4 regions of the Pseudogracilibacillus sp. SO30301A genome follow, and region 3 is predicted to be linked to each of the others. Evidence: riboswitches for the same ligand, from Rfam matches in the RefSeq annotation. Region 3 holds a riboswitch; each other region holds the start of a gene.
The links. A riboswitch is a leader RNA that binds a small molecule or an ion and turns the genes downstream of it on or off. The one in region 3 is predicted to bind thiamine pyrophosphate.
Positions count from the first base shown of each region.

Region 1: another riboswitch for thiamine pyrophosphate. It lies ahead of thiT (energy-coupled thiamine transporter ThiT); the one in region 3 lies ahead of thiW (energy coupling factor transporter S component ThiW).
Region 2: another riboswitch for thiamine pyrophosphate. It lies ahead of tenA (thiaminase II); the one in region 3 lies ahead of thiW (energy coupling factor transporter S component ThiW).
Region 4: another riboswitch for thiamine pyrophosphate. It lies ahead of tenI (thiazole tautomerase TenI); the one in region 3 lies ahead of thiW (energy coupling factor transporter S component ThiW).

Region 1 is NZ_JAXHDD010000100.1:264-5,986, forward strand. It holds gene nagZ (beta-N-acetylhexosaminidase) at 1-1,048, opposite strand, end outside; gene SPD89_RS22255 (transcription repressor NadR) at 1,074-1,619, opposite strand; TPP riboswitch at 1,804-1,904, shown strand; gene thiT (energy-coupled thiamine transporter ThiT) at 1,991-2,563, shown strand; gene SPD89_RS22265 (hypothetical protein) at 2,729-2,950, shown strand; gene SPD89_RS22270 (hypothetical protein) at 3,093-3,308, shown strand; gene SPD89_RS22275 (spore coat protein) at 3,516-3,815, shown strand; gene SPD89_RS22280 (spore coat protein) at 3,955-4,383, shown strand; gene SPD89_RS22285 (LLM class flavin-dependent oxidoreductase) at 4,589-5,593, opposite strand.
Region 2 is NZ_JAXHDD010000047.1:3,798-12,217, forward strand. It holds gene SPD89_RS17290 (hypothetical protein) at 26-220, opposite strand; gene SPD89_RS17295 (protoglobin domain-containing protein) at 204-560, opposite strand; gene SPD89_RS17300 (hypothetical protein) at 585-758, opposite strand; gene SPD89_RS17305 (ABC transporter ATP-binding protein) at 994-1,776, shown strand; gene SPD89_RS17310 (transposase) at 2,148-3,041, shown strand; partial or broken gene SPD89_RS17315 (Uma2 family endonuclease) at 3,311-3,682, shown strand; gene SPD89_RS17320 (YbaK/EbsC family protein) at 3,761-4,240, shown strand; TPP riboswitch at 4,347-4,447, shown strand; gene tenA (thiaminase II) at 4,540-5,226, shown strand; gene SPD89_RS17330 (TIGR02677 family protein) at 5,463-6,956, shown strand; gene SPD89_RS17335 (TIGR02678 family protein) at 6,957-8,132, shown strand; gene SPD89_RS17340 (TIGR02680 family protein) at 8,116-8,420, shown strand, end outside.
Region 3 is NZ_JAXHDD010000030.1:7,503-15,922, reverse strand. It holds gene SPD89_RS14280 (CoA transferase subunit B) at 1-547, shown strand, start outside; TPP riboswitch at 1,166-1,278, shown strand; gene thiW (energy coupling factor transporter S component ThiW) at 1,383-1,886, shown strand; gene thiD (bifunctional hydroxymethylpyrimidine kinase/phosphomethylpyrimidine kinase) at 1,902-2,708, shown strand; gene thiM (hydroxyethylthiazole kinase) at 2,705-3,451, shown strand; gene thiE (thiamine phosphate synthase) at 3,464-4,081, shown strand; gene SPD89_RS14255 (hypothetical protein) at 4,084-4,275, opposite strand; gene deoC (deoxyribose-phosphate aldolase) at 5,102-5,776, opposite strand; gene SPD89_RS14245 (GNAT family N-acetyltransferase) at 5,801-6,961, opposite strand; gene SPD89_RS14240 (hypothetical protein) at 7,425-7,682, opposite strand; gene SPD89_RS14235 (ABC transporter permease) at 8,039-8,420, opposite strand, start outside.
Region 4 is NZ_JAXHDD010000060.1:124-8,543, reverse strand. It holds gene SPD89_RS19065 (alpha-ketoacid dehydrogenase subunit beta) at 1-442, opposite strand, end outside; gene SPD89_RS19060 (thiamine pyrophosphate-dependent dehydrogenase E1 component subunit alpha) at 476-1,393, opposite strand; gene SPD89_RS19055 (thiazole biosynthesis adenylyltransferase ThiF) at 1,459-2,478, opposite strand; gene SPD89_RS19050 (thiazole synthase) at 2,478-3,242, opposite strand; gene thiS (sulfur carrier protein ThiS) at 3,283-3,486, opposite strand; gene tenI (thiazole tautomerase TenI) at 3,492-4,097, opposite strand; TPP riboswitch at 4,188-4,295, opposite strand; gene SPD89_RS19030 (helix-turn-helix transcriptional regulator) at 5,527-6,171, opposite strand; gene SPD89_RS19025 (ABC transporter permease) at 6,361-7,275, opposite strand; gene SPD89_RS19020 (ABC transporter permease) at 7,290-8,291, opposite strand.

The DNA.
Region 1 (5,723 bases), on a different contig from region 3:
CTGCTTCTCCTATTTTATAATTATTAGAGATAGCACCCATTGTTAAATCATCCGTCATGATGACGCCATCAAAATGAAGTTCTTCCCTAAGAATACCAGTAATTATTTCATATGAAAGTGTAGCTGGATCGTCTCCTATTTGAGGTAGCTTAATATGCGCCGTCATCACTACGTCAGCGCCTGCATCAATCGCAGTCTTAAAAGGGACTAATTCAATAGCTTCTAATTCATCCATATTTTTATCTATTACAGGCAATTCTTCATGGGAATCAATATGCGTATCCCCAAGACCTGGAAAATGTTTGATAACAGGAATTACTTGTTCTGCTTGCATTCCTTGCATCACTTCAACCCCGAGTTCTCCCACCAGTTGAGGATTACTTCCAAATGAGCGATCTCCAATTACAGGATTATTTGGATTGTTATTCACATCTATTACTGGGGCAAAATTTACTTGAAAACCAAAAGCTTTTACTTGCCTTCCCAATACTTCACCTGTTTTTCGAGCAAATTCCTTATCGTTTTTCAGACCAATTTCTTCGTTTGTTTGCAAATCGTATAAATTTGGTAATCTCGTAACGGTGCCACCTTCTTGATCCACACTAAGCAATAGCGGTATGTTGTTCTGTTTATTTTCAATTTTTAAATCATTTGATAAGTTTAATGACTGATTCGGTTCTTCTAAGTTAGCTGAAAATAAAATAAAACCGCCTAATTTATACGTATGAATCAATTTCTTTGATTGATTAGTCAAAATTGTACCGGTAATTCCACCAATAATAAGCTGACCGATTTTTTCATCCAAAGTCATTTTTTTAATTATTTTGGATATGTCATCAACTTCATTTTTATCCATACTAGCTTCAGTTTCTCCCTCTAATTGTTTCATCGTTGTAGTTATATTTTCTCGCTGCGGATTTGTTGGGACCAGGTTATGTGAACTTTTTCCAACATCCGCTTCTAATGTAATCATTGGATCTTGAGCCACAGTTAAAAATACAATCAAGCAAACGATTATCGCGATAATAGAAACTACAAATCTTTTCACCAAACCACCTCTGGTATAACGTGTCTTAAATATTGTCAGTTACTAAAATGCCTGCTTTTTTTAAAGCGTTACAAGCAGCATCAATTTTTTCTTGTGAATCTGATTCTATTGTATGTAAATGAATACCCCCGGTTAAAATTAATAGTGGAGCAGCATTATTTTGTGAAAAGCTCTGAACAAACTGTTCTACTTCATATCTACTTTTCACCATAAGAGAGCCGATCAATTCGCCATAAAAAGGATGTTCTACAATCACATCTACGACGGTAACACCGCAGTCTACCATAAGTTCAAGCTCTTTCTTCGTTTCCTCAGGTGTATGTTTACAAACAATCACTTTGCGAAATGTGTCATTCTGAGTTTTCTGTTGATAATACAAATATCCTCGACTAGTCGCAATGATCGGTTCTTCACTTGTTCTAAGTAAAGCAATATCTGTTACGATTACTTGCCTGCTTACACCTGTTTTTTCCGCAAGCATCTTTCCAGTTAGTGGTTTATCGTTTTGCTTAAGCAAATCAATAATATATTTTCTACGTTCGTCGCCGGTCATATTTATCCTTTTTCCCATTTATATTCCATCCCTTTGCTTTTGATGATTATTATTCCATCTTTTTATTTGTTCACATCTTATCACAGATTAATTAACTTGTTGATTGTTATACAGTGTCACTATTGAATATTTTCCCAGTAAGTTTGAATCAAAACTTGAAATGAGCTAAAATAAGATATGATAATGAAAAAGCAGAAATTATAATGTCTACAGGGGGAGCCATTCGGCTGAGAGTGAACAATTTGTTCTTACCCTTCGAACCTGTTAGTTAATACTAGCGTAGGGATGTAGTTTTTTTATGGGAAAAATTAGTCAATCTAAACGGATACCCATCAAGCTCCCCGTAGAATTGCTTTTTTGCATTAAAAATTTGGGGGAGTGTTAAATTAATGAGCTCGAACCGTACTTTATTTTTTATTGAAGTTGCCATTCTAACAGCTTTAGCATTGCTATTAGATATTATTCCTTTTTTAAAGTTTAAACTTTGGCCAGCTGGTGGTTCTATTTCATTAGCAATGATTCCTGTGTTCATACTGGCTTTTCGTTGGGGTATAAAAGGCGGAATCCTTTCAGGGTTCTTATGGGGTATATTGCAGATTGCAGTAGGAGATGCGTATATTCTTAATTTTTGGCAAGGATTAATTGAATATGGACTTGCATTTACTGTACTAGGCTTTGCGGGGATTTTTGCAAAATCTGTTCAACAGGCTGTAAAACAACAGAATAAAAAAGAGTTATTTAAGTTTATAATTGCAGGGATTCTTGTCGGCGGTTCATTACGTTTTCTTGCCCATTTCTTTGCAGGATTTATATTCTTTGCCGACTCAGTACCTGAAGGACAACCGGCTTGGCTATACTCCTTTATTTATAACTGTTCGTACATGATTCCAGCGATGATTATTTGCATTATTATTATCTATTACTTATTTAACAAACAACCGAGAATGCTACTTAAAAATTAAACTATATGTAAAAAATAGATAACCTATTTAATTAATGGTTATCTATTTTTTATTGAAAAATTTTAAACGCCTCGATTGAGCAACCAAAAATAATTGAAATACTATTGGAAAATTGTGGATAAAATCAATAAGATAAGTTCATCTACAGAGATCGAGATTCATACGATGCAAGAATTAAGCTTTATTCTTAAAGCACATGTGCGAAAAGAAGCACGAATTATTTTTCCAATGATTAAAAAGGCACTTCCCGAAGAAGTACTACAAGAAATGGTACCGTACTTACAGATTTTCCGAACGGGAAAGCCCATTGTCTTTAGACGTGGGATGAAAGTGAGGGCCAATATGGAGTGGTATAAAAAACGAAGGTTTGTACCACTTCGTATTTGAAATTATTTTTTCTTGAGATATGCATGAAATTAATGTTAAAAACGGTACAAACGTTCCTCTTTATGTTATAGCAGGAGTTGAGCAACTTGCAAACGAACACAGTTAAGCTAGAGCTTCAAAAACTGACAAAGAGAAAATGGCAATGTACCGTAAGATGACAGCGATAAATACCGCTTTTTCGAATTGGCTTTTAGGTTTTGATGAACTCCAAACAGCTACTTCGAAAGTACTTAAACGCTATTCGGATGAGCCATTTCCTTCACCTATTGTCAATCAAACGATTCGGACAGTAAAATCGAAAAAGAAAAAACAGAAAGCGAAAACGTTTTGTTGTATGTGGTGTAGCTTCAATAATTAAAACTTTAAGGTGGAAAGAGAAAACGGGTTATATAAAGTTTCTTTTCCAACACTAGAAAAGCTATCAAAGATTGGTGGAGCAAGACGGATTCATTTTTACTGATAAATTAATCAGATCTCACTCTTATTTCCTTATTTTAAGTTGTCCGCCCTTTCATTTCCTTTTACTGCGAATAAATTATAGTAGTGGCAAAAAGGAGGTGAATGGTTGGTGAAAGATAATGATAATAAAAAGGAGCTATATAACCTATCCAACCAAATGGTAGAAATTTTTATTAGCAATATATTCTCTAAAAATAACATTGATTTAGAAGAAGCAAAATCTAACATTACAGATGAGCAACGTGAATCACTAAAGCAATCAGTTGCAAAACTTAAAGAACAAGTAGAAGAATTCTTATACGAAAAGAATGCTACAAAGACAGTCACTGAAGATGAAGTGAAAAAGAAAGTTGAAAGTCCTCTTAGGGAACTTTTCTTGAATAGAAATAAACAAGCGGAAGAGTGAGCAGTTGATTAAATGGTTGAATTGATTGGTAAATTAGCGCACTCAAATAACTGCTTCGGTGCATTTAATGAATATATAGGAGGGATAAAATATGTATGATTACGATTACGACTATGATTATAAGTACAGTAATCGGTGGGTGGCACTAGATAGGGATTCAGAGCACCCAGTAGGAAGAGCATGTAAAAACGATTCGAATAATGATATCAATGACGCAGACCAGTATTCAGAAATCGACCAATCTTCCAATGAAACTATCATTATTAGAGATTCTTGCGAGATCACTGTAGAAACCACAGATACGAAAGTTGCCGCTTCTTTACAGGCAGCATTACAGGTTGCCATCGCTGTCGTTATCAATATTACAATAGCAGATAGCAGCCGTGCAGAAAAAGTCACACAAGAACTTCTAGAAATGTCTCAAATCAGGCAAGCAAACAGGCAAAAACTTGTCATTGAGAACTGTCGCGAAATTGATGTTACTACTACTGACACAGACGTAGCAATTTCCTTACAAGTTATGCTCCAAATTCTTGTTGCTCTTTTTGCACAGCTGGGTATCTTATAAAAGGATACTACACTATATTTAATGCTAATTAGTTTGTCTATGTTCCAAATACTGCATTATTTAATCTTGGCAATTTCATTTAGTTGGAATTGCCAAGGTTATTCATGTTTTAAAGAGCAAAAGCGAACCGCAAATACAGCGAATTTTCTTGTGGACGCAACTCCATATGCAAAACAGCTGGTAGAGAAGTATTCAGTTAAAAGGATTATTTCCCCTCAGCAACGTCTTTAAATATTTCGTAAGAACGTTTTTGTTTTTCTTGATCGTAGATATACGTGACAGCCATGATTTCATCAACATTGTATTTTTCCTGAAAATTCGTCAATTGTTTACGAGTAGAATCCTTGTCTCCAGAGAAAGTCACACTAATCATCGATGAAACTGCTGCCTTTTCTTGTGGACTCCAAAGTTCATCCATATTATCAACAGGCGGTACTAATGGTTCCTGGTCTCCTCGGACAACATTTAGGAAAAATTGCTGTAATGTTGTTAACTCCCTTTTTGCTTCTTTATCACTTTCTGCAGCAATTACATTAAGACATGCCGTCATATGCGGAGAATCTAAATAATGAGATGGTTTGAATTCTTTACGATATATGGAAATTGCTTCTTCCATATATCTTGGCGCGAAGTGGGAAGCAAATAAATATGGTAATCCTAGTTCAGCTGCTAAATATGCTGAGTTTGGAGAAGAACCTAATATATAAAGTGGTACATTTGTATTAATAGCTACATTTGCTTTTACATGTCCTTGATCTTTCGCTGACCCGAAGTATTGCAAGAGCTCCTGGATATCTTTTGGAAAAGAATATACAGAATCCTCATTATGAGATCTTCTAAGTGCACTTGCAGTTAACATATCTGTACCTGGAGCTCGCCCTAAGCCCAAATCTAAACGATTAGGATAAATGTTTGCCATCGTTCCAAATTGTTCTGCTACAACTAAAGGAGCGTGATTAGGTAACATTATCCCACCAGCTCCAACTCTAATTTTTTCAGTATGTTCTAATATATGTTTAATCAATATAGACGTAGCTGAACTTATTAAAGAAGCGGTATTATGGTGTTCAGAAATCCAATAACGTGTATACCCCATTTCCTCAGTCGCTTGCGCCAAATTAACCATGGAATCAATCGCTTGTTTTATACTTTCGCCTTTTCGAAGAGGTCCAAGATCTAAAACTGAAACGGGTATATGAATGTTTGCCATTATTATAATTCTCCTTTTTGAAACCTTTTTCTGATTTACATTTTAACAAACAATTAATTAAATAGCAGATTCCGTGATTACTGTTCTTTTTGTAAAGAATATAAGTTAAGAGAATTATAAATTATTACAG
Region 2 (8,420 bases), on a different contig from region 3:
TTGCTTGTTCGACCATTTCTTTTGTTTAAGAAGATGCTTGTTTTGCGGTAACGGCAACTTGTTCTACCGCCATATTTATTTGTTTAGTCGATTCATTTACTTCATTCGCTTCTGTGTTTATATGGTTTACGACAGATAATAAGCTGCCGATTTCATCGATTTTAATAACCTCATCCATTGCATCACTAACACTATCAATTAATTTATTTTTTATAATCATTTGCATCTTCATATGCTGTTAACACAAGAATCGTGTCAAACGCAATGATACGATTTAAAGCAACCAAAACCCCTGCAAGCTGCTTCGTTTTGGACGCAAAACGGTTAGTAATATAAGGTACTAAATATTCATACACTCGCATATACGATCCGAAGTACCATTCTTCGGTTAATTGGATACGGCTATGAATGGTACCGATTTTTTTTCGGTAATCAACGTAGGCTTGATCCAGTTTCGGCTTTGTCAATTGCTTATAATAATTCATAATTGCCGGCACGTATCGGTCATATGTAGTAAATTCTTCAAAAATTCCTTTAATCTCAGGGATATCCATCACCATTTCATAATGCCGCTCGGCAATAGATTAAGCGTGTTTTTCCATCATGTCGTCAATGAGGGACAAATATTCAATATCTTGTTTCGTTAGTTGAACGAGTTTCATAATGTCATGAACTTCTTTAGGCATGTCGTCTAATGGTAGATCTGTTGTTGAAAATGATGGAATGTCAACTCTGTTTTTTCGTTTCATTGTAAACATGACTGTTACCTCCGTAGTCTATTCGTCTAGTTTTAGAATATCATAAATGAGGAAAATAAGTTCATTTTGAGTCTTAAGTAATGGTTATAAATATCTAATGAAAGGAGAGGTAGTGTTCAAGCTAATTCAGAACTATATGATAAAAGTTATTTCAATACGGAATTAGTCACTTCATGAATAACACAAATGGACAGAAATATCGAAAAACTTTAAACTAGTTATAGAGGTGATTCGATTGGAAAAAATCATAGAAATGAAAAACGTCTCTTGGAAAAGACAAGGAAAAGAAATTTTGCGCGACATCAATTGGGAAGTGAAAACTTTAGAACATTGGGCGGTACTCGGCTTAAACGGCGCTGGGAAAACAACGCTCTTAAATATGGTAAACAGCTACATCTGGCCATCAACCGGCGAGGTGTCAGTGCTTGGGCATCCATTTGGAAAAACAGATATTACAAAACTACGCCATTCGATCGGCTGGGTCAGCTCATCCCTTGGTGCCAGGCTGAACGAGCGTCATAATACAGAAGAACTCGTTGTCAGCGGAAAATTCGCAGCAGTTGGCCTTACTTTTGTGGATCCAACTGAAGAGGATTTTGAGCAGGCGAGGGCAGTAATGAAGCAGCTCAATATTGAATATACATATGGACAACCTTACGAAAAATGCTCCCACGGTGAGAAACAGAAAGTCCTCATTGCTAGGGGCTTGATCTCTAGGCCGAAGCTTCTCATCTTGGACGAACCGACAAGTGGACTGGATTTTATCTCACGAGAAGAGCTACTAACCACGGTGGAAGAACTTGCTTTGGCAAAAGACGCTCCAACGATTATTTTCGTAACCCACCATATCGAAGAAGTGCTGCCGGTTTTTTCACATACACTATTATTAAAAGATGGCACCGTTTTCGCCAAAGGAACAAGAGAGGAAGTGTTAACAGGTGAAAACATGTCGGCGCTGTACGGAAGAAATATCGAAGTTGACTGGCGTAGGGAGCGTGCTTGGTTGACGTTGGTGTAAGAAGCCCGATGCTATACCGCGTGCCTGGTCTCGATGGATCCGTTCGGTGGACGCTCCTCGTCCGTTTTTACAGCAAAACCCCGTTTGGATCCGTCCGATGCCTCCGTACCGAATCTAAAAAAGTAACGGAAGTAGTATATAGTAATAGTAGAGGTAAATGGACAATGTGCAAATAACAATCTACGTTTTAGAGGCTGTTCAAAAAGTCCGGTAAAAATGACACTGCGAATTTCGCACGAATGCCGCTGCTCGAAACTGCGCCGCCTCGAACTTCTTGCTCCTTTTTATCCTCCTTTTTGAACACGTACTTTTACGTAAAAAGTATGGTAAAATATAACTGAATATATTATGCTTAGAAAGGGATTGATGTGTTGCTGTCATCAACTATTGTTTTAGAACGAAAATCAATTTATATTGACCATGACCGTTTATTTAAGGAGTTAATTCAGACATTTTTCCAAGAGTTTATTGAAGCGTTTTTTCCTAAAGTGCATGCCTATATTGATTTTTCTTCCGTAACCTTTTTGGAACAAGAGGTCTTTACCGATATTTTAATAGGGGAAAAAAGAAAAATTGATATTCTTGCCGAGGTACAATTGAATGACGAAGAAAGATTAGTCCTCATCCATGTCGAACCACAGTCATCCTACCAAAAAGAATTTCACGAGCGAATGTTTATTTACTGCAGCCGTCTCTATGAAAAATACCGCAAACCTATTCTACCTATCGCTGTTTTTAGTTATAATAAAGAAAAAGATGTTTCCGATACTTTTATAATTGAATTTCCAACCTTTTCGGTTTTGGAATTTCATTATTTGCAACTTCATTTAATTAAAAAGAATTGGCGAGCTTTTATTCGTAAAGATAATCCTGCTGCAGCCGCACTACTAAGTAAAATGGGTTATACAGAAAAAGAACGTGTACAAGTAAAATTAGAATTTTTACGCATGGTAAGTCGAATGGAACTAGATCCCGCAAGAACAGCATTACTCTACGGTTTTTTCGAAACGTATTTAAAGCTAAACGAAGAGGAGGAAAAACAAATGCGAGAGGAGATTTCAAATCTGCCGGAAGAAGAGGCAACCCGCATCCTTGAATTGCCAAACTCCTATTTTGAAAAGGGTATGGAAAGAGGAATGGAAAGAGGAATGGAACAAGTGGCGGTCAACATGATTAAGAAGGGCTTCTCAAATGAAGAAATAGTGGACATAACTGGTTTAAGTAATGAGAAGGTGAAAGAGATAAGGAAAAAACTAGATGAGTAATAATTTGGAATTTTTAGTGTAATAGGTAAACAACAACCTCAAGCGGTAGTGAAATTTAGTAATAAAATACTCCCTTCTGTAATACATGTATACCACAATTTCTCTAAGTTTTCACTTGAACATTCATGATTTTTCAAACTATATTAACAAAACGATTTTAGACAGAGGACACAGCTAAAAATAGTTGTAGGCTAGACAAAGTTGGGTAGGTAATAACAAAACATGGTTTAAAATAAAAATAACAATTAAGAGAAAGAGAGGGTGGTAATGTGACGAACCTATACCGTAATGATTCTATTTCAGTTGAGGAGTATTTTCGAATACGGGAAACCTCTGATGCATTACTCGAATATATTGATGGATTTGTTTACATGTCGCCATCTCCATCTACAAAACATCAACGTATATCCAGGAATCTGGAGATCAAACTTGATAATTTTCTTGAAGGAAAGCCTTGTGAGTTATTTCATGCGCCATATGACATTGAATTAAAAAGTGATGCAATAAAGGATACTAAAATTGTTATTCCTGATATCAGTATTATTTGTGATAAAAGTGGTTTTACAGATGCTAGATATGTTGGAGTTCCCAACCTAATTGTTGAAATCTTAAGTCCTTCCAACCAGTCGCATGATCTCATTACAGCCAAATTACTTACAATTAATCCGAGGTTATCGGATATGGTATAATCTGGGCAAAAGGTTGTAAGGAGTGATAAAGTGTCTACTAAACTAAAAGAAAGTGCTCAACAATTTCAAAATAAATTATTGGGTTTAGGATATTCAAATCAAGTAGTTGAATTGCCAAGTAGTACAAGGACAGCAAAAGAAGCCGCTGAAGCGATCGGTTGCGATGTTGAACATATCGCGAAATCAATTATTTTTCGTTTGAAAAATACTAATCAAGCTTTACTCGTTGTTGCGAGTGGGAAAAATCGAATTAATGAGCGGCGAATTAGCGGCTATGTAGATGACAAGATTAAAAATGCGGACGCTAATTTTGTCCGTGAAAAGACAGGCTTTGTCATTGGTGGTGTACCACCGCTTGGTCATAAAGAAAAAGTGATTACACTAATTGATGAGGATCTGTTTCAGTATGAAACAATCTGGGCAGCGGCAGGCCATCCGATGGCAGTTTTCCAATTGACACCTGATGAATTAGTGACGATGACAGGAGGACGAGTAGTCTCTGTGAAATAACTTTGATAATTTTTTGACAAAACGGACAGTTTATAGTTAACTCAATTTTTTGATATTCTTTTGACAAAATGAATAATTTAGGTTAACTTAGGTATTAACTGAATAGATGAATCACTAGGGGAGCAAAATCTTGCTGAGAAAGACATGTCTTGACCCTTTGAACCTGATCTAGATTATACTAGCGTAGGGAAGTGGTGGTGGTATTATTCAATATACCTTAGTATTCTACCATTCCCCATGCATATGGAATGGTTTTTTGATTCTTCATTCAGAAAAATACATAAGGGAGAAGAAATACAATGTTATTTAGTGACCGCCTGTTTAAAGCAGTTGAACCAGTCTGGAACAGTTATTTGGAGCATCCGTTTGTGAAAGGGATTGGGGAAGGAACACTCGATAAGGAAAAGTTCATTCATTATATGAAGCAAGATTATGTGTACCTTATTGAATATTCCCGCGTATTTGCGATCGGAAGCACAAAGGCTAATGACCTAAAAACGATGACGATTTTTGCAAACCTCCTCCACGGGACAATGAATTTTGAAATGGATCTACACCGTGAATATGCAGAAAAATTTGGCATTACAAATGAAGAACTTGAAGCGACAGAACCGTCCGCGACGATGACAGCGTACACGAGCTATATGATCAGCCAGGCGCAACTTGGTGGCGTGGAGAATGCAATTGCGGCAGTACTTGCATGTGCATGGAGCTACAACTGGATCGGGAGAAAACTAGCAACATGGCCAGGAGCTCTCACCCACGAATTTTACGGGAACTGGGTTAACATGTACTCCTCCGACGGATTTACAAAAATTGCAAACGACTGTATCAATTTAATCAATACAATCGCAACAGACAAACCAAAGCATGAACTGAAAAAACTAGAAGAAATCTTCGTGAAAACGAGCTATTTTGAATATATGTTCTGGGACATGGCGGAAAATCTCTCCATGTGGCCAGTGAAAGAATTAGCAAAATCATAAGTAGTTGAAAAGACGGGGGAACCCGTCTTTTTTGATTTTAGGCAGACAATAAACATATCGAAATGATTGGCAAGATGTCGAGTCATTCTACAACATTGAACCTCTGACTTCGCTTGATATTTCTATCATATAATTTTCTCTATACAAGCTTACAGATTTGATCGCAGTTCTTCAATAGACTTTTATCCATCCACAATTTACAATAGAATTAAGTCGAATATTGTAGGTGATCACATTTGCAACCTTTTAAAAAAGTAATTGAAGCTTCCTATTTAACTGTAGATAAAGCGTGGAGCTATCGAGCAATATTACGCTATTTTTATATTCAACATGAAAGAATGCGAGAATTTCTTTTTCCTGAAGAAGTATATGAATACTTAATGAGCTTACAAGAATTTGCTGATTATACCGAAGAACAATTGCATCAAGATTTGGATCAACTCGTACGGTGGAATAACTTAATTGCCCGACAAGAAACGGGGAAAGCTCGTACGATAGAAGAATTTAAGAAAAAGAGATTTCGATACCAATGTACACCATATACTGTCGAATTTGAACGCATGCTACAAGAAATGGAAAAGGGTGGAGAAACGTTTGGTGGATCGCTTGAGAAAAAGGAGTTTGAGCGATTATATCAAGCACTCTTTGAGGTGGAAAAACTTGTTAGGAAAAATTCACCCCTTCCAAGTGCTGATGAATGTGCTCAAATTTGGAACGATGTATTTACGTATTTTCGCTCGATTACGAAAAACACTTCCGATTATATTGCTCATATTAATTCAGAAGAAGCGGAAGAGCGGATGCAAACAGAGGCATTTCTCGTATTTAAAGATCAATTCACGACTTATTTGCGAGACTTCATTATTGAATTACAACAAACAGCACTTAAAATTCAGCAACTATTAAGATCCATTGAACTAACAACATTAGAATCACTGATTGAACAAGTGATCATCCACCAACAACGAGTTCCCCGTTTTGAAGATATTCAATTAGATAAAAAAGAACTTATCGAAGCGGAACAAGAGAAATGGCAAAGTCTATCCATTTGGTTTCTAGGAAATGAACGAAGAGAAAGTGAACTCGACATGCTACAAATCCGCACAAATGAACAAATTAGACGGATCACCCGGGTTGTACAACGATTAGGAGAAAGACATAATTACTTCCGGAGCCGAAAAAAAGATTATCTCCACCTAGCGAAATGGTTTGATACTTTACCTGACGTAAAAGACGCCCATGAACTTTCAGCTGTTGTTTTTGGTGTGTTTCATACAAGGCATTTATTTAGCGATCACGTCCCGACAGATGATATTTATACAGATGTGTGGGACGAGCATCCGATGGAACACGAAACAAATCCACGGATCCGAAATTACCGGGAAAAAACACGCCCAGGTGCGATCATTAGCCAACAGAAACAAAAAGAAGAAACAAAACGAGAGCATCTTCGTCACAAACAAATCGAACAACAAACACTTGAAAAATATATGGATGGAAATGAAATTCATCTCGACCAACTACCAGTTATTGAACCTTACGTAAGAAAAATGTTATTAAGTTGGATCGGAAAAGCAATGATGCGAAAAGACCGAACATTGCAAACGGAACATGGGCACATCGTTAAAGTGATCATGTCCAATGAGGAACGAATCATCTTGCAAGCAGAAGATGGCGCTATCGAAATGCCGAAAGTAATTTTTCAGTTCCTAGAAGAGGTGAACGCGTAAATGGAAATAGCAGCATTCGATGAAAAAGCCCAAACAGCATTACGTGTTCTAATGGAAAAGTTTTGGATTTTAAGATTGCAAGATCCTGAAACGTATCAACTAATTCGTGAACGAGAAAAAATGCTCAAACGCTATGTCGATGAAAAATTTGGCTTTGATTTAATCGTTCATCAACATTTTATCAAACTCGAAAAAATTCCTGTCGAAACGAAAAGTTGGATGGGGATTCAGGAGTTTCAAGAACCACGTGATTATGCGATTTTTTGTTGTGCCTTAGCATTTACAGAAAACCGTTCTGTCGATGAACAATTTTTATTATCTGATATTTGTGAAGATATTAAAGATATGTATCCTGGAGAAATGGCGCTCGATTGGACGAATTACAACCACCGCCGGTCTCTCGTTCGAGTTATTAAACAGCTAGAAAAATTAGTGATCCTTACAACAGTGGAAGGGGAAATAGATCAGTTCGCCATGGACGAGGAACAAGAAGTACTCTATGAGACAACCATTTATGCACGTTACTTTATGCGCTCGTATCCGAAAGATTTATTTGAATATGATTCTGTTACAGAAATTTTAGACAGTGAATGGGAACGTCATGAACAAGATGCCAGAAGAAAACGCGTCTATCGAAAATTAATGATTTCTCCCGTCGTCTACCGGGAAGGAGAAGATGATCCTGATTTTGCGTATATACGTCAATATCGTAATCGACTGCGAGACGACTTAGAAGCACACACCCTCTTTCGGTTGGAAGTTTTTAAAAACGCCGCACTGCTTGTCTCAGAGGAACGAAAACAGGACTTAACCCTTTTCCCAGATCAAAAGGCGATGATGGATGTCGCTCTTCATTTTGCAAGTTATATTCGTGAACAGGAAGAAAAATTTCAAACGGACGAATTCGGGAATATTAGAATTACAAAAATTATGTTCGAACAGACAATAAAAGATGTCCACGCTATTTATGGAAAAGGTTGGAGTAAACAATATCGAGAAGGCTCCATCACAGCGACAATGAATGAATTGGTTCATGTTTTACTCGACTGGGAAATGCTTACAATAGAAGAAGCGACAGGTGCGTACAGTCTTCGCCCATTATTAGGAAGGGTATCTGGGAAATATCCGAAAAATTTTCTCATAGAGGAGGGAAACCGACATGAACAAGCACAATAAATGGAAAATAAAACGAGCAGGTTTGTTAAACTTTTGGTATTACGATGATGAAATTTTTGACTTTGCGGACGGAAAGTTATTATTAAGAGGAAGTAATGGATCAGGAAAATCAGTCACGATGCAAAGTATTTTACCGATTTTATTAGACGGGAAAAAATCTCCAGATCGCCTCGACCCATTCGGTTCCCGCGCTCGGAAAATCGAAGACTATTTACTTGGAGAAAAAGAAATTGCAGGTCGTGATGAGCGGACAGGCTATTTATTTTTGGAATATAAACGAGAAAATAC
Region 3 (8,420 bases):
GGATAATAAACATGTCGTGCTTCAGTCGGAAAACGGCCTCCTTGGAATTGGTCCTTATCCAACTGAAGAAGAAATTGATGCAGACTTAATAAACGCTGGTAAGGAAACGGTAACCATGATCGATGGAGCTGCATTATTTGATAATGCTGAAAGTTTTGCAATGATACGTGGAGGTCATATTAACCTTGCTATATTAGGTGGAATGGAAGTTTCCGAAGCTGGTGATTTAGCAAACTGGATGATTCCCGGCAAAATGATTAAAGGTATGGGTGGTGCAATGGACCTCGTTCACGGTGCCCAGCAAATCATTGTCATTATGGAGCATGTTACCCGTGACGGTGAACCGAAAATTTTAAAAGAATGTACGCTGCCACTCACAGGTAAAGGTGTCGTAAATAAAATTATTACAGATCGGGCGGTCATAGAAGTTACAGATAACGGTCTCGTCTTACTTGAAGTTGCTGATGGTTTTACAGTAGAGGATGTCGTAAATTCTACAGAAGCTGAATTAACAATTAGTGAGAGATTACTTGAGAAGGCATATTAATTTTTAATTGTCCCATTCGTTAAAAAAACGAGTGGGATTTTTTTATGTTTGCATGTGCGTCACTCGACGTTTAAACAAGCCACTAAGCATGTTTTTCAGTGACTCTGCATGTTGGAAGAGACACTTTGCATCTTTTCCAACGGCTCTGCACGCCGGAGGAGCAACTTCGCATCTTTTCCAGCGACTCTGCATGCTGGAAGAGACACATCGCATCTTTTCCAGCGACTTTGCATGCTGGAAGAGACACATCGCATCTTTTCCAGCGACTCTGCATGCTGGAAGAGACACATCGCATCTTTTCTCGCCACAAGCAAGTCACGCCAGCCACTAAGCATGTTTTCTAGCTGCCCCATTATTGTGTGAATTAAAACACAAAGTCTTTATTAATATGTGTAATATTTTACTCGGGGGAAATTTTCGCTAATTTACTAGCCAAAAAAGAGAAGGCATTCTATCATAAAATGTATGCTTACTAGGGCAAATACATTTAGAAAGAGACCTTCTCATGGAACGTATTATAACAAGAATTTATGAAATATTAAAGGAAACAAAAATTAGTCCGATATGACAATAAAAAGGATTTCTGCTATAATGACTTTAGGGTAAATAATTCCATATGCACACTACTAGGGGTGCCCAAATATGCGGGCTGAGAAGAAATACAGATTATTTCTAACTCTTGTGAACCTGATCTAGTTTATACTAGCGGAGGGAAGTAGTAAATCGTTAATGTTAAAATTTAGTTAACTACAAACCAGGTTCCGTGTTGAATCTGGTTTTTTACTGTTTTATAAGCTAACACCCCTTTCGAATTGGTTTAAGAGGAGAAGGTCACATGAATCAAACAAGATTACTAACAACGATGGCTTTATTAGTAGCTATTGGAACATTGGGATCTCAATTGATTTGGTTTCCCGCTGGTGTTGCGAGGGCTTATCCCGTCCAACATGCGGTGAACGTTTTGGCTGCTGTAATGCTAGGACCAGGGCCAGCTGTTGCAATTGCTTTTGTGATTGGACTACTTAGAAATATGCTTGGACTCGGCTCATTACTTGCATTTCCCGGTGGAATGTTTGGGGCATTTTTAGCCGGTTACCTATACAAAAAGTTTGGGAAAAAATACTTCGCCGCACTAGGTGAAGTTATCGGGACAGGAATCATTGGTGCGTTATTCTCCGTCCCATTTGCCAAAATTTTAATGGGAACATCTTTTGGTGCCTTATTTTTCATCCCCCCTTTCTTAGTGAGCAGTATTACAGGTGCAGGAATTGCTTTATTTATCGTTTCTCGCGTTAAATATGAAAATTTTATTCAATTGAAAAATGAGCATAAATTATAAAAGGAGTTGCTTAACATGAAAGAAGTAGCTTGTTCTTTAACAATTGCAGGCACTGATCCATCAGGGGGTGCAGGAATTCAAGCTGATTTAAAAACTTTTCAAGAATTACAAAGTTACGGCATGTCTATCATTACATCAGTAGTTGCACAAAATACAACCGGGGTTCAAAATATTCATCATCTTCCTTTACAGATGATTGAAGATCAGTTAGAATCTGTTTTTTCTGATATGCCAGTACATGCATTTAAAACAGGAATGATCGCAAATATTGACATGATGGAAATTATTCAAGCAAAAGTGAAAGACAAAGTTATCCCTTTTGTTATTGACCCTGTTATGGTTGCAACGAGTGGGGATGCGTTAATTAATGAGGATGCGAGAGTTTACTTACGAGATCAACTAGTGCCACTTTGTAAAGTAATTACACCTAATATACCTGAAGCAGAATTTTTAACTGGGGAAAAAATCACTTCAACTGAAGCGATGCAAGATGCTGCCAAAAAAATTGTTGATAAATATGGCGCGGGAGCTGCACTTGTAAAAGGCGGACACCTTGTCGGGGATGCGATTGACTTTTTATATGATGGAAAAGAAATGTACACATTTACAGAAAAACGCATTGATACAGTAAATACTCATGGTACAGGATGCACGTACTCCGCTGCAATCACTGCTTATTTAAGTCATGGTCTTTCATTGATTGAAGCTGTTGAAAAAAGTAAACACTATGTGACGGAAGCAATTAAACAATCGTTTGATTTAGGTAAAGGAAACGGACCAACAAATCATTTTGCAGTGAGAAAGGAAGCCATTAAACTATGAATGGAATCGAACAAGTAAGAAAAGCACAGCCGTTAATTCACCATTTAACGAACCAAGTTGTCATGAACTTTACTGCAAACGGACTGCTAGCTTTTGGCGGCTCTCCAATCATGGCAAAAGAACCGGCAGAAGCACGTGATATGGCGAGCATTGCCAACGGTGTACTCATAAACATTGGGACGATTGTAGAAAAAGAACTTGAAGCAATGATAATCGCTGGACAAACTGCAAATGAAAGAGGGATACCAGTCGTCCTTGACCCTGTTGGTGTTGCCGCTTCTAATTTCAGAAAACAAGCAATTCAAACATTGTTAGAAAACATTTCTTTTACTGCTGTTAAGGGAAATGCCGGTGAGATGGCGCATTTAGTTGAAGTCGCTTGGGAAACAAAAGGTGTAGAGTCCATTGATGATGATATGTCAAAATTAGAAGAGATAGCTCAACTAGTTGCGGAAAAATATAATACTTTAGCTGTAGTGACTGGTGAAATTGATATTATTTGTTATAACAAAAAAGTTAAAGCAAACAGAACCGGACATAAGTTTTTAACTAGAATTACAGGCGCAGGATGCCTACTTGGCTCCATTCTTACCGCTTGTTTAACAACAGAAATTGAAAAGATAGATGCAGCTTATGAAGCAGTTCATTTTTACGGTGCAGCTGCTGAAAAAGCTGCTGAAAGAAACGAGGTTAACGGAACAGGTACCTTCCTCCCTGCCTTTATCGATGAACTTGGAAAATAAGGAGCAAATAAGATGACACAGCGAAATTATTTACGAAAATACTTTATAATGGGTAGCCAGGATTGTGACCGCGATCCAGAAATTATCTTACAAGAAGCAATTAACGCTGGTATTACCGCTTTTCAATTTCGTGAAAAAGGAAAAGGGTCCCTTAACGGTGAAGCAAAAATAGATCTTGGGAAAAAATTACGTGTGCTTTGCCGTCATTATAATATTCCGTTTTTCATTAACGATGATGTGGATCTCGCAATAACACTTGACGTTGATGGGATTCATGTCGGTCAAGAGGATGAAAAAATTGCTAACTTACGGATCGAATTTCCAAATCTACTTATCGGCTTATCTGTTTCTAATGAAGAAGAATTAAAAAGAAGCCCGCTTCATTTAGTCGATTACATTGGAGCAGGTCCCATATTTGAGACAACTTCAAAAGACGATGCCAAAGCTGCCGTCGGTACTTATTGGATAAAATATTTACGGAACAAGCACCACTACCTTCCTATTGTTGGAATCGGCGGGATTAACACATCGAATGCCCACCAAGTGATTGAAGCAGGAGCAGACGGGGTTGCTGTTATTTCGGCGATTACAAAGTCAGAAGATATTTATACTACCGTAAACTCGTTATAAAATTATCCAGTCTGTTTAGCGGATTTTGAAATGGTCAATAAAATATTTATTCCGCTTAGAGCTACAACAATTAAAAATAAATAAAATATGATGGAATCGCCTGCTGGATAAATACCATCACCTAGATAACCCATTATAACGACGTTTAATCCAGAAACTAAAATTACAGTAATGGAAAAAAGCCCAACTATCAACGTATTAGCTTCCATTTTACGTTTCAAGAGACTTATTAATAAAAATAATATGATCACAGAACTCAAAATAAAGATAATTAAAATTTTTCTCATATAAGTGCGTGTTCAAAACTCCTATGTCTTTACAGACACCGCAATGAATGAAAATGGGGGTGTGGCGTTTAATAATTAATTACTTTGTTTATTATAGATACTACAGAGCTTGGTGATCGTACATTTCTATGACGAGCACTTCTACCATAGGAAACAACATTTTCGATGATTAGTATTCCTCGCATTAAGGGATTCCCTGGCGGAGCGTCTAGTGGAAGAAAGTATCCATAATGTCCAGATTTTCCATTTTGGTAGTTAATAAGCTCAAGTCCAATCAAAAAAACAGAATGGGGGATAAAAAGCATCATATAACAAATTAATCAAATAATTTTTTCCAAAAAAAGTAATTTTACTTTTTAGGGAGCTTTTTTGTGTCAAAATTGAGCTTATCTCCCATTTTCGTATAAAAAAAAGGATAAAAAGAACCAAGAAGTTCGAGGTGGCGCAGCTCCCGTCAGCGGAATGTATGCTTTTAAATACATGAGCAAAGATTTGGCACGCAGGAAAAGTGTTCTACTTTTCCAAGGAAACGCTTCTAGCACGCAGAAAAGTGCTTTCCTTTTTCAAGGAGCGGAAAAGCAAGCATTCGTGCGAAATTCGCAGTGTCATTTCTACCGGACTTTTTGAACTTCCTCTATATAAATAAATTTCTAAACCTACCAATATCATAATCCCCTTCATATGATCAAGCCTAAATCGATATAAGATTTAGGCTTTTTATGTGATTAGTAAATTAATATGAACTGCTACCCTTTTCCCCTGTTACGATAGCAATTCCTGCACTCGCCCCAATTCTATTCGCTCCCGCTTCAATCATCGCTTTAGCGGATTCTAGATCACGCACTCCACCTGATGCTTTTACACCTATTTCAGGACCGACAGTCTGACGCATTAAGCGAATATCTTCTACTGTTGCCTGCCCAGGTCCAAATCCAGTAGAAGTTTTTACAAAATCTGCTCCCGCTTCTTTTGCTAATAAACAGGCGCGCTCTTTTTCATCGTCCGTTAAAAAGCCCGTCTCAATGATTACTTTTACAATAGCCTGTTCACTTGCAGCACGAACAACTTGTTTAATATCTTGATATACTGTCACCTCATCCTTTGACTTTAAGGCACCGATATTTATAACCATATCGACTTCCGTTGCACCAGAGGCAATCGCATCCCTCGTTTCAGCAATTTTGGTAAAAGTACTTGTGGCTCCTAACGGAAACCCAATCACCGTAGTAATCCCTACATTTGTACCCATTAGTGCTTTTGCAGCGATACGTACCCACGATGGATTAATACACACTGTTGCAAACTCATACTCTTTGGCTTCTTCGCAAAGTTTTACGATATCCTCTTTTGTCGCCTCTGGTTTTAAAAGTGTATGATCAATCTTACTTGCTATACGTTTTTCTACCATTTATGTCTCCCTTTCTTTCATCAATTAAAAAAAGTCGGTTAGAAATGTTTGCTTTTGAGGAATCATTTTCTCTAATTGTTCTATCGCTGAGACCTTCCCATCAATTAAATGATGTGCCAATAACTCTTTTGGACGTTTGAATCCAAGACAAATCGATGTGAATTGCTGTATCGTACAGTTGATATCCCCATTCCTTAAGCCTTTTACTTTCGTTACTACTGTTTTCCCAGACTGTGTCTGAATTTGATAGCCGGCACTATTTTCAGAAAAAGATTCATCTTCAATCAAAATGGTAACGGAACCTTCTGCCTCTGTAAATGGGTAATTTTTTAAAAAATTATCAACATCGACAATCCGAGCCATCGCAAAGGTTTCTTTCTCTTGTTTAAAAAATGGATTTTTTAATTTATATGGTAATAAATCATTTTCAGGGACGATCATTTTCACTTCTTTAGCCATGGAATCATGGTTTCCAATAAATTCATAGAGCAAATACATCCCATTTAACGATGTATAAACCATTTCTATCACAGTAAATACCTCATCTTTCACTTTATAGATGATATATCCCTCTGGATGACCTGTCTCGTGATAAGCCACTCTAATCTGTGCCACTTCATCTGTAAGTACGCGCTGTTCCCACCATTTTTCATTCCGTTTAAGCATGCCATTATACTGTTTTGCAAACTTCTTGTAGATTGAATCAAGTAACGAAATATCATCTGTTCTTCGTATATAGCCATTTCCATACCAATCCTCTTTTAATATTCTAAGTGGGATTGTATAACGTTGATTCATAAATGATAATTCCCATCCGTACTTTCTATAAAACCCAACATGAAAAGGATCCAAGACAGAAATCGTTTGTCCAGCTTGCTTCATTTCTTTTAAGGCTTGTAACAATAACTTTTTTGCAATCCCCTGCCTGCGAAATTCAGGCCATGTCGCGACAGAAGCAATCCCTCCCATTTGGTAGACTGTCCCATTGATATACACTTCAAGTGGGATAATGTGCAGTTTCCCCGCTAATGCCCCATCTACCATATACCCCAAAATTGAGTGACGCTCAGCTTCCTCTTTTTTCACCTGACGTTGTTCATCACTCAATGTATATTGAAAGGCAAATTGCGAAAGAGATATAATATCTTCAACGTTTTCTTTTGATAACTTTTTTATACCCTCCATCTGCTACCTCCTCATTAGTTAGTTTCATTCTAGTGAAAGATACCATTGTCGTCAATGCTATTAAGTGAACTAATTATAAATTTTCCAAACGAGAAAGCCCATGTAGAGCTAGCTCGTCTTTAGACATGGGATGATAGTGATCGCTTTCGCTGTCTAAATTGTCTGAAAATGTGCTACACTTGGCTTAAAGACAAGCAAAAGTCTCTAAAACATTCTTGTTCATTGGAAAACTGGATAAGGTTCGGTAGCCTGATCATGCTATCGGTAAAACAATATGTGTCGTCAAGCAAAAGACGCTAAAAGACATCGAACGAAAAGCTGTACACTATGGTAACAGTAGTGATTTTGAATTGATTGCGTATTGTAACATATCTCTCGAGCGTACAGCATCATTAAACTCACTTTCTAACTCTGTTCCCTCATATATGAACGGACTATCTCCTTTTTTAACTTCATCATTTTCTTATATTTTAAATTCTTTAATGTCCCCACTTTCGGGTTCTCCATATACCTTTTGTTCATTTTCCGCGACAATTTTACCCGTAACTAAGATCGATTCATCCATTTTCTCTTTCGTTATTTTTTGAACGAAAACTTCCATTTCCTTAGGAGCGACTTGATCTACTGTAGCTACCCTTCCTTTAAACACATAAATAGCAGCCATTACAATGACAAGCGTAAGTACCCCCACGCCTATGAATATCTTTGTTTTCTTTTTCACTTCTTTTCCCTCTTGTTGGTATCCCATGTATTAAATTATTAATACACGGGAAGTAGGCACGCTCTATCTGTACCAATAAACTAATACACTTCACTATATTATGGTTGTGACATTGAGCAAAAGCAAGTCCTCTTTTTCAATTAAAAAGACTGAACAAAATTATCCGTTCATTCCATTTTGTTTTGCTATGCAAAAACACGCATTGCTTCAAAAATAAATTTTGCCAATCCTTCACAAAAATTGATCGATATTTTTCGTAAATCGTTCATCCATAATAGTTTATAATTTTTTCTAAATACAATTGCAATTTGTGCTTCCACTGATTTTGGTGAAAATGATAGTACTTTTATTTAGATTTAGCTGCTGGCGCTCGAATAATTTCTAAGTGCCATTCTCCATATAGCCACACTACTAATAAAGAATATTAGTGCGATCAATCCAGCTAGACCCAATAGATGAATTGAAAAATTACCGATTAAAGCACTGGCAGGAATAGTTGTAATAAAAGCAATTGGGAAAATGAAGGAAAACAAAAAGCGTAACCCACTTGGATAAACAGACAGTGGAAATTGTCCAAACTCCATTAACATATTCAATATTGTCTGTAAATTCCTTACATCAATAAACCAAAATGCAAGCGACATTATTATAAACCAAATAGAATAAATGATAATAATACTTAATACTATTAAAAAACTACCTAATATAAATGAAAACAGTAAAAATAACTTTAATTTA
Region 4 (8,420 bases), on a different contig from region 3:
GCTGGATCACTTTAAGCCCGGGTATATGGGTCAGCCATGCTTCTAAGCTTTGGGAATGTTGAGCTGCAGCGCCCGTTCCAGAACCGCTGGGAGTACGGACAACAAGTGGAACACTTCCCCTTCCACCATACATATACCGAATTTTTGCAGCTTGGTTGACAATTTGGTCTAGTGCTAATGTCAAAAAGTCTGAAAACTGAATGTCCACGACTGGTCGCATTCCGGTTAATGCTGCCCCAACTGCAACGCCTGTAATACCGAGTTCACTAATTGGTGTATCTCGAACGCGCTCCTCACCAAACTCCGCTAATAGACCTTTTGTAACACCAAAAGCTCCCCCATACTGACCAATGTCCTCACCTAGTAATAACACTTTTTTATCTTGTCTCATTTTCTGTGCTAATGCTTCCCTGACCGCTTCCAAATAGGTTAACTCACGCATCCAATCATCCCCTTAAGCATGAGCTCATACTTCTCATGCATAAACATCTGTAAAAAGCTCTTCCATACTTGGTTCTTTACTTTCCAAAGCAAAATTAGTTGCATTCTCTACATCTTTTTGAATCTCTTGTTTAATTCTGAACATGTCCTTTTCTACTATTTCACCAGTTTGTATAAGGAATCGTTCCAATCGCATAATTGGATCTTTTTTTCTCCACTCCTCCACTTCTTCAGCTGAACGATAAAGTTGTTTATCGCTTTTTGAATGCCCACTAAATCGATAGGTTTTCGCTTCAATAAGTGTCGGTCCTTCCCTATTTCTTGCCCGTTGCACTGCTTTCTCAGCTTCCTCTAGGACATCTAAAAGATTATTGCCATCGATTGTTACTCCAGGAAAACCATATGCTTCAGCTCGTATCGATAAATCATTAATATTCGTCATTTTCGTAATCGGACTAGACATCCCGTATTCATTATTTTCACAAACAAAAACAACCGGCAGCTTCCAGATAGATGCAAGATTTAAAGCTTCATGAAAACTTCCCTCGTTTGTCGCGCCATCTCCAAAAAAACAAACGGTTACTTCATCCTTTCCCTCTAACTGTGCTGTTAGTGCAGAGCCAACAGCAATCGGAATGCTGCCACCGACAATTCCGTTAGAGCCCAAATTACCAGCCTCCACATCGGAAATATGCATCGATCCGCCTTTCCCCTTACAGTAGCCAGTTTCTTTTCCGAATATTTCTGCCATCATTTTATTTATATCTGCACCCATGGCAATGGAATGTCCATGGCCTCGATGGGTACTTGTAATTTTATCGCCTTCTAGTAACATAGCACAGACCCCAACGGCTGTAGCTTCTTGCCCTATACAAAGGTGTGTTGTACCATGAAACAGTCCTTTTTTCATATTCCGTTCCACTTCTTTTTCAAAATAACGAATGCGAATCATTTGTTTATATAATTCAATAAAATTCCGAGCGCCTGCGTTGGATTGCACAATTTCACATCCCTTAGTTAACTCAAATAACGATGATACAATGTCTTTGCTTTTTCAACATCATTCGTTCCGTGAACTAGTGCTCTGCCGTCTTCAAAAACAACCATTCTTTCATCACCGATTGTAAAGGATAAAAGAAAGGCATTCGCTTCCACTTTTCCGCCTGTTTTTTCCAACTGTTGAGCCAGTTGCTTCAAATTACGTTGCTGCACGTTTGGCGGTCTAACTTGTACGGATGACCGACCACATAAAACAGCAGTTTTTGTCTGCTCATCAAATTGTAAAAATGGATATGTTGCTTTCTCACCACAAGAAGCACAATCTACCTTCTTCATTGATGAAACATTCATTTGAACAATTTGATTTGTCCAAACATCAAAAGAGATTAGTTTTTTTCTTAAAGCATCATAATTATCGGTCAATATTTTTAACGCTTCCGTCGTTTGGTGCACAACAACTTGACTGGCAGCTGGGTGGATAATACCAGCAGTATCACAAGTCGGTCCGCCAACCGGCACTGTTTCCATTAGACAATGAAGACATGGTGTTTCTTTAGGAACAATCGTAAAACTCATCCCATAACTTCCTACACAAGAGCCATAAATCCACGGTATTTGATGTTTTTGTGAAATATCATTCATCATCATCCGAATATCAAAATTATCGGTTGCATCTAAAATTAAATCTACGCCTTCTACAAGTTCTTCCAATTCAACCGGCGTTACATCGATAATTCTTGCTTCAATTTCAACCTCTGAATTAATCGCCTGCAACCTCTCTTTTGCAGCCACTGCTTTTGGTGTACGATTTTTTGCATCTTCCTCTATATACAATTGTTGTCTTTGTAAATTACTCCATTCGATATAATCACGATCAACAATGGTTAGTTTTCCAATTCCCGCTCTTGTTAGCATTTCAGAACTCTGGGTACCAAGTGTTCCAATTCCTATTATTAATACATGCTTTTTTGCTAACTTTTGCTGTCCCCCTTCCCCAATAGAAGGAAACAAAATTTGTCTAGAGTAACGATCCATCATTATAAACTAATCCCTTCTAAAGGGCTGCTTGCTGTCGCCGTTCTTTTCATCGGTATTCTACCAGCTTCATAGCCAAGCTTCCCTGCTTCGATTGCTAATTTCATCGCTTTTGCCATTTTAACCGGATCTTTTGCTCCGGAAACGGCTGTATTTAACAGCACTGCATCCGCCCCTAACTCCATTGCAAAAATAGCATCTTTCGGAGAACCAATTCCAGCATCTACAATAACGGGAATAGTAGCTTGTTCTGTAATGAAACTCAAATTTAATGGATTAATAATCCCTTGCCCAGAACCAATTGGTGAGGCACCCGGCATCACAGCATGAACTCCTAATTCTTCCAACCTTCTAGCAAGTACAACATCATCTGATGTATAGGTTAAAACGGTAAACCCTTCATTTAATAGCTGTTCTGACGCCTTCAATGTTTCTACTGGGTCTGGCAGCAATGTTTTATCACAGCCGATAATTTCAACCTTTACCATATGACAAATTCCCGAAGCTTGTGCTAATTTAGCAATTCTAACTGCTTCTTCCGCAGTTTTTGCTCCGGCAGTATTTGGTAAAAATTTGTACTTATCTAAATCTATCTTTTCTAAAAAATTGGGTTGACTAGGCTCAAAAATATTCATCCTTCTTACTGCAAATGTTAACACTTCTGTCTCCGAAGCAATGACTGCTTCTTTTTGAATATCAAAATCTGAAAATTTGCCTGTTCCTAGAAATAATCTTGATGTAAACTCGTAATCTCCTATTTTTAACATCGTTTTCCCTCCATTTATTTTTTATCTACATTTGAAAAAATCAACCTCCACCAACAAACTGAACAAATTCAATTTTATCTCCATCATTTATTTGAGTAGTTTCATGTTCTCCATTTTGTAAAATAACATTATTATGCTCGACAATAATGACAGGAGTCCTAAAATCAAAATGATTAATTAGTTGTGAAATCGTTTTGATCGTTCTAGGTATTTCTACTACGGAACCATTGATATGTAATTTCATTTATTTCACCTCTTTTCGTCTAATTTCTCTCGATATTTCAAGGTAGCAATCGTACAATCTTCTGCAAGCAATATCCCTGACAAAACTGCAATGCCACTTGCTCCTTCCTGTAAAACAGTAGAAAGATTAATTGGTGTAATCCCTCCTATGGCAATGACGGGAACCTTTACGCTACTAGTGATCTTGCTCAAATTTTTTAGGCCTCGTGGAGGTAATCCTATTTTTGAATTTGTCTTAAAAATATGACCATAAATTAAATAGTTCGCTCCTTGTTCTTCCTTCTCCAACGCTTCCTCTACACTATGTACAGAACAACCTATTTGTAATGAAGGAAAGTACTTTTTAACATCACATACATCTAGGCTATGAGAGGTTAGCTGTACGCCACCTACACGCCCTGTCACAGCAATATCAACCCGATCATTAATAATGATTTTTTTAGGGTCTACTCCAACTGCAATAAGTTTTCTTATAACAGCAATGTGATCCTTAGCAGTCCAATTCCTCTCACGTATATGAATAAAGTCTATCTTTGCATGAATTGCTTTAACCTTTTTTATAAATTCATCCGTTGATTGTTTTCCAGTTGAAATTATATGTAAGCCTTTCATTTGACCTCCTTTAATTCTTACCTAACTTATAATCAAAAAACCACTTTTCTGAATATATACAGGAAAGTGGTTTGCTAATAGCAAGTCTCGAATAGCAATACATCACTTCCCTTCGCTAGTTTTAACTAGATCAGGTTATAAGAATCCCGAAGTCACACTTCGATCTCAGCTTGTTTACAAGCACTCCTAGTAATAAAATATCTATGAGTCACTTCAAACCATTGATATAACAACGTTTAAAGATGACTGTTTTTATTATTCAGCACCAAATGATACGCTTTCACTAAAGGAACGGACTGTTTTTCGTTAGATTTTTTTCAACGAGTGGGCATAAACTCGGGTAAATCATTTCAAGTGTATTACCTAATCCGTCGGCAATATCAGTAGTCGGTATAAGTTGATCTATCAAGATTGTCGCATGTGTATGTCTCAAACCATGTGAACTTATTTCTTGGTATTAATATTATCTATTATATAAGTAATTGTAAAGCTAATTTAAAAATTTTTCAATATAGGTTGGATATATTTTAAGATGTGCCAAGTATTACCACATCTTTTATTCAATTACTTGTTGTTAGTTCATTATCGTTATTTGTCTATCTTTCCATAACAAAAACGGTGCAACAAACAAACTTGACTGTGTTAATAGAAGAAATCAATCTGATCATTCAGTAGCAATGATTGGAGATGGAATGAATGATGCACCGGCTCTGGCAAATGCAACAGTTGCTATTGCAATGAGCGGTGCCGGGACAGACACCTCTTTTGAAACAGCAGACATTACTCTCATGAATGATGACTTAACAAAACTCCATATACGATCTCACAAGCAGAAAGGCTTTACATATAATACATTTCGCTTCAGATTGGCACATTATTTCCGAAAACGGCACATCTTCCTTTAGATTGGCACATTATTTCCGAAAACCGGCACATTTCGCTTCAGATTGGCACATTATTTCTGAAAACGGCACATCTTCCTTCAGATTGGCACATTATTTCCGAAAACGGCACATCTTCCTTCAGATCGGCACATTATTTCCGAAAACCGGCACATCTTCCTTTAGATTGGCACATTATTTCTGAAAACGGCACATTTCGCTTCAGATCGGCACATTATTTCCGAAACCGGCACATTTCGCTTCAGATTGGCACTAAACAAAATATTTCTTTTGCTCTAGGTCTTATATTAATCACCCTTCTACTTGTCATACCTGGCTGGTTAACTATCTGGATTGCTATCATCGCTCATGTAGGCGCTATTTTGCTTGTTGTACTAAATGCGATGAGGTCGATGAACAATATGGATAACGAAAAGAACAAAGTTGGAAGTGTCCTGCAGGGTTAAGAACAGTACTTCCGTGTGTCAGAGTTAGACGAAGAATCATCAATAAGAAAGTTATTTGTGAACATTAAAAATGAGCAGGCATTATATTTTGTGTGCCTGCTCATTTTTTATTTCTCTTAAATAATTGTATATTGTATATCGTGAAACCTTCATTTTTTCAGCAATTATCGGAATGCTTTTATGGATTGAAAAAGCCCCTTTATCTTGTAAAAATCGAATCATTTCTACCCGTTCTCTTTTTCTCATAAATGGAATTGGTTTTCCAATATGATTTACCGCTTTTTTATAAAACTCATCTAACTTTTGCTCCAAGTTCTCATCTTTTTCACTTGCTGCAATTTCAATATTGTCACCTACGCGAGTAAAATCATTTACTAAGTTTTGAATCATGAGAACATTTGTGTAATCAAAATTCACCCCAAGTGCAAAATGATAATCTTCCCCTTTAGCATGAAATGTAGAGCACTTTAATAAATGATTATTTTTAGAAATCCCGTTTAAATTAACTAGATCTACACCTTTATACAGCTCATCAATATCTCTTGTTCCTAATAAATCGAGCTTATTCCCTACTTCACGGTCTGTAACATGACTGTTCGTTATATATAGGATAGAAGATTCACTATTTTCCAAGTCATGTATAACGACCTCACAGTTACTCCCAAACATTACAGAAATCCCATCAGCGATTCTTTTTAAAAAGTCTAGCATCTCTTCTCTTCCCATGAATTTTCCCCCACATAACATTCAATTAAACGAAAATATTTAATCTAAATAAAAAATTCAGTCTATTTAATTATAGCATTATTATACATAATATTCTATAATAATACAACGCTATATAGGAAAATAGTCTATTAAAAAATTAAAACTTGGATGAATGTATCTCCAAGTTTTAGACTAAATAACAATTTATTAATTTTTCATTTTTGGATCAAGGGCGTCTCTTAATCCATCACCAATTAAGTTAAACCCTAAAACAACTAACATAATTGATACCCCCGGAGCAATTAATGTCCATGGAGCCAGTTGGATAAAATCCCTGGAATCAGCTAACATTTTCCCCCATTCTGGTGTCGGAGGTTGAGCACCTAGCCCCAAGAACCCAAGTGCTGCCGCTTCTAATATTGCTGTCCCAAAGCCTAGTGTTGTTTGAACAATAATTGGGGCTAAACTATTTGGCAAAATATGATGGAAAATGATGCGGCCATTTTTCAGTCCTTGCGCTTTAGCCGCTAACACAAATTCTTCCTCACGTAAACTTATTACTTTAGAACGGACAAGTCTTCCAAAAATCGGTATATTTATTATAGCTATAGCGATTAACGCGTTTTGCAAAGACGCACCTAATATAGCAACGATAGCTATCGCAAGTAATATACTTGGAAAAGCAAGTAAAATATCAAATATTCTTGAAATAATCATATCAATCCAACGACCAAAATAACCTGCAATCATACCTAGTAGCGTTCCAAAGACAAGTGCCCCCGAAACTGCAAAAAAACCAACTTGAAGTGAAATCCTAGCACCAAATGCAATTCTAGTAAATATATCTCTACCGACATCATCTGTTCCTAACCAGTGATCAGAAGAGGGTGGCTTTAGTCGATTAACTAATACTTGTTCTTCATATCCATATGGGGTAAGCCAAGGAGCCAATATTCCCAATACAATGAAGAAAATAATAATGATAAACCCAGCTATAGCGAAATTATTTTTACGTAGTTGCCTATATGTATCACGCCACGGTGATGTCGCCTTTGGCTCTTCCTCTTCCGGGAATTCTACGGGGTCAAATAATGCTTCATCGATCTTTTCTTCACTTCTCATATTATCAGCCCCTTCTAATATTTTATCCTTGGATCAATATAGGTATAAAGTAAATCAACAATTAAATTTATAAAAACGAAAATAAAAGCTACGACTAAAATACCTGATTGAATTACGGGATAATCCCGGAAATTAATCGCTTCAAATATATAACGCCCTATACCAGGCCAACTAAATATCGTTTCTGTAAGAATTGCCCCACCTAATAAGACACCTGTCTGAAGACCAATAACTGTAAGTACTGGAATCATTGCATTTTTTAATGCATGTTTATAGATGATTAAAAACTGACCAGACCCCTTCGCCCTCACAGTTCTTATATAATCAGAATTCATTACTTCTAACATACTTGAACGTGTCATTCTGGCAATAATTGCCATCGGAATCGTTCCTAAAGCAATACTCGGTAACACTAAATGTTTAAGTGTTGTAACCAGTTTTGCAAAATCCATCTTAATCATCGTATCAATAACATAAAAATAAGTTATCGCTTCAACTGGATCCCGGCTGTTTTGCCTCCCGTTTGCAGGAAACCAACTTAACTCTTGCGCAAACACCCATTGCTGCATTAAAGCTAGCCAAAAAACTGGAATTGACACACCGACAAGTGCGATAAACATTGCCAAAAAGTCAAACCAAGAATTTTGTTTCCATGCACTAATAATCCCTGCATTTACCCCTACAAACACTGCAAATAACATTGCAAAAAACGTTAATTCAAATGTTGCTGCAATATATGGCCATATTTCTTTGGCAATAGCAGTTTTTGTTTTTAACGATGTTCCCAAATCACCTTGCAGGAGTCCTTTAAGATAAATAAAATATTGTACAAAATATGGTTCATTTAATCCCATACTATCTTCTAATTCCTTAATTGCCGCTTCTGTTGCTCCCTGTCCTAAAATTACTTGAGCAGGATTCCCTGGAATTAAATGAACGATAGAGAACGTAACTAAAGTCATTCCAAGTAAAACAGGAATTAACATTAGTAAACGTCGCATCGTATATGAGAGCATCTTTTCACCTCAATTCATATGCAAAGAGTATTTTAAAAAGTCCCTTTCGTTAGTTAGTTCTTTTAACATTCACAGTTGAAGTATACTGTGACACAACTATTTAATCACCACTAGGAAAGAATGACTCGA